2 regions of the Agromyces neolithicus genome follow, and region 1 is predicted to be linked to the other one. Evidence: predicted binding sites of a transcription regulator. Region 1 holds the regulator's gene; the other holds the start of a gene.
The links. The regulator LexA, encoded in region 1, represses DNA repair genes until DNA is damaged. The targets are predictions, from matches to a motif close to TCGAACANNTGTTCGA.
Positions count from the first base shown of each region.

Region 2: the regulator LexA is predicted to act here: its motif matches at 2,784-2,799, upstream of ABD164_RS13840 (intein-containing Rv2578c family radical SAM protein).

Region 1 is NZ_BAAANJ010000002.1:53,479-58,134, forward strand. Features, by position in the region: gene hisB (imidazoleglycerol-phosphate dehydratase HisB) at 1-276, opposite strand, end outside; gene ABD164_RS03480 (histidinol-phosphate transaminase) at 273-1,373, opposite strand; gene ABD164_RS03485 (LysM peptidoglycan-binding domain-containing protein) at 1,420-1,815, opposite strand; gene lexA (transcriptional repressor LexA) at 2,048-2,761, shown strand; gene ABD164_RS03495 (alpha/beta fold hydrolase) at 2,810-3,661, opposite strand; gene ABD164_RS03500 (Kelch repeat-containing protein) at 3,658-4,656, opposite strand, start outside.
Region 2 is NZ_BAAANJ010000014.1:9,844-14,499, reverse strand. Features, by position in the region: gene ABD164_RS13850 (ATP-binding cassette domain-containing protein) at 152-1,948, shown strand; gene ABD164_RS13845 (GreA/GreB family elongation factor) at 2,163-2,594, shown strand; gene ABD164_RS13840 (intein-containing Rv2578c family radical SAM protein) at 2,808-4,656, shown strand, end outside.

The DNA.
Region 1 (4,656 bases):
GCGCTTGTCGCCGAGCGCCTGCCTGATGGCCTGCCCGAGCACGATGCCGGTGTCTTCGACGGTGTGGTGCACGTCGATGTCGACGTCGCCGTTCGCCCGCACGGTGAGATCGGTGAGCGAGTGCTTCGCGAACGCCGTGAGCATGTGGTCGTAGAACGGAACCCCGGTTTCGATGTCGCTCGTTCCGGTGCCGTCGAGATCGATCGAGAGATCGATGCTCGACTCGCTCGTCTCGCGCTGCACTTGTGCGGTGCGCGCAGGCGTCTGGGGGCTCATACGTCGATCTTATTGCGGCCCGCCGGCGCGAAGACGGCGATCGCCTCGAGGAATGCGGTCGTCTCGGCCTCGGTTCCGGCCGTCACGCGAAGGTGGCCGGGAATGCCGATGTCGCGAATCAGGATGCCCCGTGCGAGCAGTTGCTCGAAGACCGCGTGCGGATCGTCGACACCGCCGAAGAGCACGAAGTTCGATCCGCTGCGGGCCGGCGCGAACCCGAGTTCGGCGAGCGTCTCGGAGATGCGTCGACGCTGGCCGCGGATCTCGTCGACCATCGCGAGCATCTCGTCGGCGTGTGCGAGCGCGCCGAGCGCGGCCGCCTGGGTGAGTGCCGACAGGTGGTAGGGCAATCGCACGAGTCGCAGGGCGTCGATCGCGGCCGGGTCGCCGGCGAGGTAGCCCACCCGCGCTCCGGCGAAGGCGAACGCCTTGCTCATGGTGCGCGAGATGAGCAGCCGCGGGCGCCCGTCGAGCAAGGTCAGCGCACTCGGCGTGCCCGGATCGGCGAACTCGAAATACGCTTCATCGACGACGACCACGCCACGCGCGGCGTCGGCGACGGCCCGGATCGTCTCGATCGAGAGCGGGGTACCCGTGGGATTGTTCGGGGCGCAGAGCAGCACGATGTCGGGGTCGTGCTCGCGCACCGCGGCGAGGGCGGTCTCGGGGCTGAGTTCGAACCCCGCGTCGCGGGAGGCGGCGATCCATTCGGTGCCGGAGCCCGCCGCGAGCAGGCTGTACATGGAGTAGGTCGGCGCGAAGCCGAGCGCCGAACGACCCGGCCCCCCGTAGGCCTGCATGACGTGCTGCAGCACCTCATTCGACCCGTTGGCGGCCCAGAGCTGCTCGGAGGTGAGGCCGTGACCGAGGTAGGCGGCAAGTGCCGAGCGGAGCTCGCTGAACTCGCGGTCGGGGTACCGGTTGAGCCGCAGGATGGCCGCGGCGATGCGAGCGACGATGTCGTGCGCCACGTCTTCGGGGATGGGGTGCGTGTTCTCGTTGACGTTGAGCGCGACCGGCACGTGCGCTTGCGGAGCGCCGTACGGCGTGCGCCCACGGAGGTCATCGCGGATGGGGAGGTCGTCGAGACTCGTCACCGATCCATGCTACCGACGAGCACTCGGGCCGATGCCCTGTATGACGTCAGCCGGCGTTCGGCACCGCGAGGCGCTGCCCGGGCTCGATGACCACATCGTCGAGACCGTTGAGCCGCACGATCTCGTCGATCACGACGCGCGGATCGGCGGAGGAATCGAGCGCCACGGCGATCTCCCAGAGGGAGTCGCCCGCGCCGACGGTGACGTACTCGAGCCCCGCGCCGACGGCGGCGCCCTCGACATCGGCGGCAGCCCCACCCGCGGAGAGCACCGCGACGATCGCCCACAGCACGAGAGGGATCGACGCGAGGGTGGTGAACACGACCCGGCCGCGCCGGGTGAGTCGCAGGCGCCCGGGGCGCGTCTCACGGTCTGCCCCTGCTCGGGTGGCCCGCAGGCTTGCCTGAGGGCGGAAGCCGGGATTCACGATCGCTGCGCTCATGTCACACCTCCTGAGTCGAGTCGCATCCGGCCCTCGGCCGGGAGGGCCGGATGCGAATCTCTGTTCCGAACATACATTCGAACGCTCGAAGCCGCAACCCCTCACCGCCGAATGTCTTCGCCACTGGATATGGCGACACACTCGAACGAATGTTTGCCGCTGCCGCCCGGGGCGGATACAGTTTCGAATGTCCGGAAGACAGTCGACCAGACACCACTGACATTGGGTCGCGATGGCGACCTCGACGAAGGGCGAGACCGTGAGCACCGACAACGACGTGCGTGAGACCGGCCGGGCACGACGCCGAAAGACCCTGAGTGCGAAGCAGATCGCCATCCTCGAGGTCGTGCAGCGTTCGGTCGCGAGCCGGGGTTATCCGCCGAGCATGCGCGAGATCGGCGACGCCGTCGGGCTCTCATCACTCTCGAGCGTCACGCACCAGCTCAATCAGCTCGAACTCGCCGGTTACCTCCGGCGCGACCCCAACCGGCCGCGCGCGCTCGAGGTGCTGATCGAACTCCCGGGGCTCGACGATCGTCCCCAAGCCGCCGGCGACCCGGTGCCGGTCGGCGACGCGGCGATGGTCCCCCTCGTCGGCCGTATCGCCGCAGGCGTGCCGATCACCGCCGAACAGCAGATCGACGAGGTCTTCCCGCTCCCCCGGCAGCTCGTCGGCAAGGGCGAGCTGTTCATCTTGAAGGTCGTCGGCGACTCGATGATCGACGCCGCGATCTGCGACGGCGACTGGGTCGTGGTGCGTTCGCAGCGCACGGCCGAGAACGGCGAGATCGTCGCCGCGATGCTCGACGGCGAAGCCACCGTCAAGGTGTTCCGCCAGCGCGACGGCCACACCTGGCTGCTCCCCCGCAACACCGCGTTCGAACCGATCGTGGGCGATCACGCCGAAGTGCTCGGCAAGGTCGTGGCGGTGCTGCGCGCCGTCTGACGCCACCCAGCACGCGGCAGTGGGCTCAGGCCGGTCGGCTCGGTCGGCTCAGGCGGTCACCCGTGCCGGCACGAGGGCACGTGCCACACCCACGGTCGCGGGTGCGACTCCGCGAAGCCACTCCGTGACCGCGCGCATGAACCCCGCGTGATCGTCGCGGAACACGGTGTGACCGGTGCCGGGCACCGTCGTCACCGTCATGCCCTGGCGTCGCATCTGCGCAGCCACCCGATCGGTGATGAGCAGGCTCCTCTCGGCGAGCAGCACAAGGCTCGGCGCGACGAGCCTCGCCGGCGGAACGAGCGGTCGAGTGTCGCTGAAGCCCAGGATCGTACGCTTGTCCCAGTCGCGCAGCGTCGCGAGCTCGATGTCGACGTCGACCGCGCTCCACTTCGGGTTCATGCGCACGAGCGCCGATCGCTTCGGCCGCGGCGCCATCGCGAAGAACGCCTTGTACGCCAAGCCCTTCACGCCCTTCGGGAACGCGAAGGCCGGATCGATGTAGATCGCAGCGCGCGGCGCGAGTCGATCGGCGACCAGGCTCGCGACGAGCCCGCCGAGTGAGTGCCCCATGACCACGTCGGGTGCACCGTCGAGCAGCGGTGCGACCGTTTCGACGACGTCGTCGGCCCATGCTGCCGGTGAGTAGCGCAGTGCGCGGGGGCTACGGCCGTGTCCGCTGAGGTCGACCGCGAGCACACGGAACCCCCCGTGGCCTCGAGTTCGGCGGTCACGCGGTGCCAAGCCCGAGAATCCGACATGATGCCGTGGATGAGGATGGCGGTCCTGGAGCCACTGCCGGATTCGTGAAGTGCGAGGCGCATGACGCGAACCTAGCCTCCCCTGCTGGGCATCGCCCCCGACCGAACTGGATGGACGCTGCGAGCCAGCCGATCTCATCGGCGATCCGGGATCGCCACTTCGCGCATGAGGCCCGTCAGAGCGATCCGGTCGTCGTAGCCTCCGAGCAGGAGCACCGACTGGTCCTCGAGCAGGCTGACCGTCGCGAACGAGGCCGTCGTATCGAGTTCCGCGACCACCCTCGAGGTGCCCGCCGCGACGTCGATGAGCTCGACAGTGTCGCCGCCGGCGCCGACGACCACCCGACCATCGGCGAGCGCGAGCGCGCCGCCCGAGAGCTTGTACCGCGGCTGCGTGAGGTCGGGGCCGGACGAGAAGCCGCCTGCGGCGGGGTCGAAGACCTCGGTCGAGGCATGGAGCCCGCGATCGTCGGCTGTGCCCCCGCCGACGAGCACCCGGCCGTCTGAGAGCGTCACCTGGAAGTGCTTGAACCGGGGAACCGCGAGCGATCCCACCGCAACCCATTCGTCGCGATCAGGTTCGTACACGGCGGCCGCGTCGGTGCCGGTACCGCGATCGACACGGCCACCCGTGACGAGTACGCGACCGTCGGCGAGCGAGGTCGCCTCGAGGGCGTCCGCCGCCCACGGCAAGGGGCGCGCCGCCGCGACCGCACCGGTCTCGGGGTCGAAGACCTCCGCACTCGCGGTGAAGCCACCTGGCTCGGCGTCGCCCCCGACGACGAGCACGCGGCCGTCGGGCAGGACGGCCGCCGCGTGGCCGCCGCGCGGCACGACCGTCTCTGCCGGAGCCGTCGTCGCCCCGACGGGATCGAGGACATCGATCGAGCCGGTGACCCCCTCGCCCTCGCCGAGGAATCCGCCGACGACGACCACCCGTCCGTCGGGCACCAGGTTCGCCGTGTGGTTCGTGCGTGGCAGGCTCAGAGGTGCGACCGGCACCACGGTTCGCCCGTCGGCGCCGATGATCATCGCATCGGCGCTCGCCGTGCCGCAGCCGTCGACGACACATCCGCCCGCGACCAGGATCCGACCGTCGGCGAGCGAGGTCGCCGTGTGGGCGGCGCGGTTCCC
Region 2 (4,656 bases), on a different contig from region 1:
ATGCCCGGCGGGATCCACCCTCCAGCTTCCGGGCGGTCGTGGTCGGGTAGCCGCGCAGCGCCGTTTCGAGGCCCTGTAACGAAGGTCTCGATACACGCTTCGCGCACTCGACCGGCGATCCGCCCGGAAGCACCCACGAAAGGGCGTCCCCATGGCGGTACACGTCTCACACTCCAACTACCTGCGCGCCGACGGACTCTCGGCCTCGTACACCGACCGCCGCGTCTTCGCCGACCTCTCCTTCTCGGTGAACGCCGGCGAACGCCTCGGCCTGATCGGCGAGAACGGCGCCGGCAAATCGACGCTGCTGCGCCTGATGGCGAGCGCTGCCGCCGGCGAGGAGCGAGCGGATGTCCCGTCCGCCGCCCCCTCCGACGCCCACGGTCGCATCACCCGTCCGCTGCGCACCGGACTGCTCGCCCAAGAGCTGCCGTTCGACGCGGCCGACCGGGTCGGCGACGTGCTCGAGGCCGCCCTTGCCGAGGTGCGGGCGATCGAGCGCGAGCTCGATGCCGCCGCCGCGGCGCTCGCCGACCCGCACGCCGGTCGAGGAGGCGCGCAGCGCCATAGCGAGACCCCGCCTGAGGTCTCGATGCGCGTCGCCTCCGGCGCCGCTACTCGACCGACGGCCGACCCCGCCGATCGCTACGCCGCCGCCCTCGACGCGGCCGAGCGCGCCGAGGTCTGGACGGCCGACTCGCGCCGCGACGAGCTGCTCGACGGGCTCGGCGTGGGGCACCTCGGCCTCGACCGCCGCATCGACGAGCTCTCGGGCGGGCAGCGCAGCAGGTTCGCCCTTGCGGCGTTGCTGCTGAGCGCTCCCGACGCGTTGCTGCTCGACGAGGCGACGAATCACCTCGACGACGGGGCATCCGAGTTTCTCGAATCGCGGCTGCGCGCCTGGCGCGGGCCGGTGCTCTTCGCGAGCCATGATCGCGCGTTCCTCGACCGGGTGGCGACGAGTGTGCTCGACCTCGATCCGGCGCGCCGCGCCCACGGCGCCACAGCCGACGGCACGGTGTTCGGTGGCGGGTTCAGCGAGTTCCTCGCGGTGAAGGCCGACGAGCGGGCGCGCTGGCAGCGCCAGTTCGACGACGAGCAGCAACAACTGCTGCGGCTGCGGCGCGAGGTCGCCGACGGTGCCCGGCATGTCGCGCACGGGCGCGCCGCCACCGACAACGACAAGTTCATCCGCCACTTCAAGGGCGAGAAGGTCGACCAGGCGGTGTCGCGTCGCGTGCGCAGTGCCGAGCAGCGCCTCGCGACGCTCGAGCGCGAGCAGGTGGGCAAGCCTCCGGCCCCGCTGGCGTTCGCGGGAATCCCGTCGGGTTCGCACGCGCTCGATGATCAGGCGGGCCTGCTGTTGCGGCTGTCGGATGTCGCGGTCGACGGCCGCCTCGACCTGGCGGCGCTGAGCGTGGCGCCGGTCACGCGGCTGCTCGTCACGGGCGCGAACGGAGCGGGAAAGTCGACGCTGCTCAGCGTGCTCGCGGGCACCCTCGGTGTCGATCGCGGCATCGTGCATCGGCGCAAGGGCCTGCGAGTGCAGCTGCTCGAGCAGGATGTGCGCTTCGCCGACCCGTCGCGCTCGCCGCGCGAGCTCTATGAGCGGGTGCTCGGTGAGCGCCGCGCCGAGCTGGTGCCATTGGGATCCCTGGGGCTGATCTCCGCACGCGACGAGTCGCGTGCGCTCGGGGTGCTCTCGGTGGGTCAGCAGCGTCGGCTCGCGCTGTCGCTGGTGATCGCGCGGCCACCGCACGTGTTCCTGCTCGACGAGCCGACGAACCACCTTTCGCTGGCTCTCGCGACCGACCTCGAGGAGGCGCTCGGCACCTACCCCGGCGCCGTCGTCATCGCGAGCCACGACCGCTGGCTGCGCCGCCGCTGGACGGGGGAGCGGCTCGAGCTCGCCGCGGGCCGTGCCGCCGCGCTCGCCCCGGCCGTGTAGGCGGGCCCGCCGGTCCGCCCACCTGCCCGCCCATCCTGCCCCGCCCGCCCTGTTGGGAGGACACCACCCGCTTTGGAGGACACTGAGCCACGCCAGCGTCCTCCAAAGCCCGCCTTGTCCTACGAACCGGGTAGGGGCTGGGCCGTCGGGTAGACTGGGAGATTACGTTTTCGCACGGGGAGCCGACCGGCGACCCCGCACGACAGGAGACCTCATGTCGACGACTTCGAACGACACGCTCTGGCTCACGCGAGCCGCCTTCGACCGCCTGCAGGCCGAACTCGATGACCTCACCGCACGCGCGGGCGACGTGACGCCCCAGGCTGAGGCACGCATCCTCGAACTGAAGGCCCTCCTGCGCCGCGCCGAGGTCGGCGACAAGCCCGACGACGGACTCGTCGAGCCCGGCATGATCGTCGTCGCGCAGTTCGCCGGAGATGCCGAACCCACCACGTTCCTCCTCGCAGAGCGCGGGCTGACCGGGGCCGATGCCGATGCTGAGGCCGACCTCGACGTGTATTCGCCGACCTCGCCGCTCGGTGAGGCGATCATCGGCAAGTACGCCGGCGAAGGCTTCGCCTACGAGACCCCGACGGGTCGACGCATCGAGGGCGAGATCGTCTCGGCGACACCGTTCCACGGCTAGTTCGCTTCGAATCTCGGATGCCCCGACGCGCGGCCGTGTCGAGGGTGAAGTGGATGCCACTGATGGGGCGTCTGGTGCACTCTCGGTGTGTTGTCGGCGTCGCGGAGTCGCCCTGAGGCACATGCCAGTTCCGCCGCAATTGAGGGCGAATGGGCATACGCGAATCGCGTGTCGCTGATTGCGCGGGATTCGAATGTGTGTTCGAATTGAGAGATGCGGTGGAGTGGTCAAGAGCTGGGAGTCGAGCAGTCTGACGCACTGCCCGGCCTAGCCAAGCTCAACAATCTCGTGCGCTCGATACAGACCCCCGACTTCGCGGGCGTGACCTTCCACGAGGTGCTCGCGAAGTCCGCGCTCAACAAGGTGCCCGGCCAGTCGATGATGCCCTTCGGCTGGACGATCAACCCATACCGGGGCTGCAGTCACGCATGCTCCTACTGTCTAGACCCCGCGACGATGATCACAATGGCCGACGGGCGGCAGAAGCCGCTATACGACGTCGAGATCGGTGACGTCGTCATGGGCACGGAGTCGGGCGGTGCGTACCGCAAGTACGCGCCCTCGACGGTGCTCGCCAAGTGGGGAACGCGTAAGCCGGCCCATCGCGTCACCCTTGCCGACGGCACCACCCTCACCGCGAGTGGTGATCACCGGTTCCTGACGAATCGTGGCTGGAAACATGTCACGGGCGAGATGTCAGGCGCGGGTCAGCGCCCATACCTCACGACGTCGAACTCTCTCGTCGGCTTCGGCAGCCGCGGTCTCGAACCGATTTACGTCGCGCAGAGCGACGACTACCGACGAGGCTACTTGGCCGGCATGATTCGCGGCGATGGAATGATCCTGCGAAAGCGGTACCCGCGGTCCGGGGGCGGAAGCTATGTTGCGCATCGCTTCCGACTCGCCCTTGTCGACCCGGAGGCGCTCGATCGGTCTCAGGCGTACCTCAGCCGATTCGGGATCGAGACAACGCGGTTCGACTTTTCGCCTGAGACAGAGACGCGCCGTCGGGTTGCGGCCATCCGAACGAGTCGCAGCGCGCACCTCGACACCATCACCGCCCTCATCGACTGGCCGTCGGCACCGTCAACCGAGTGGAACGCGGGCTATCTCGGCGGGATCTTCGACGCGGAAGGCTCATGTTCGCGAGGCGTGCTGAGGATCAGTAACTCGGATCTTGAGATTCTCGAGCACATCGAAGAAGCGCTCGGTGTATTCGACATTCCGTTTGTTCGAGAGCCGGCCAATGCGATCGGCGTCGCGAACATACGCGTGCGTGGCGGTCTCTCGGCGCGGAATGCATTCTTCGCGGTATCGCGGCCGGCGATCACTCGAAAGCTCACGCTCGCCGGTTCGACCGTGAAGACGAACGCCGACCTTCAGATCACGAAGGTCGAGGCCCTCGGTGAGACGATCGAGATGCTCGACATCACGACGTCGACGGGTGACTTCATCGCGAACGGCGTCGTGAGCCACAATTGTTTCGCGCGGCCGACGCATGAGTACCTCGACCTCGATGCGGGCGACGACTTCAATCGGCAGATCATCGTCAAGGTGAACGTCGGCGACGTGCTGCGCACCGAACTGGCGAAGCCGTCGTGGCGGCGCGAGCCGGTGGCGCTCGGCACCAACACCGACCCCTACCAGCGCGCCGAGGGCAGGTACGCGCTCATGCCGGGCATCATCGGTGCGCTCGCCGAGAGCGGCACGCCGTTCAGCATCTTGACGAAGGGCACCCTGCTGCGGCGCGACCTGCCGTTGCTCGCCGCGGCGGCCGAACATGTGCCCATCGACCTCGCGATGTCGATCGCCATCTACGACCACGAGTTGCAGCAGTCGGTCGAGCCGGGTACCCCGAGCGCGAAGGCGCGGCTCGGCACGGTGACGGCGGTGCGTGAGGCAGGCTTCGACTGCGGGGTGTTCCTCATGCCGATCCTGCCGTTCCTCACCGATACGAGGGCGCACCTCGACGAAGCGCTGCGCCAGGCGAAAGCAGCCGGGGCGACGAGCGTGCTCTACGCGGCGCTGCACCTGCGCGGCGGTGTGAAGCCGTGGTTCATGC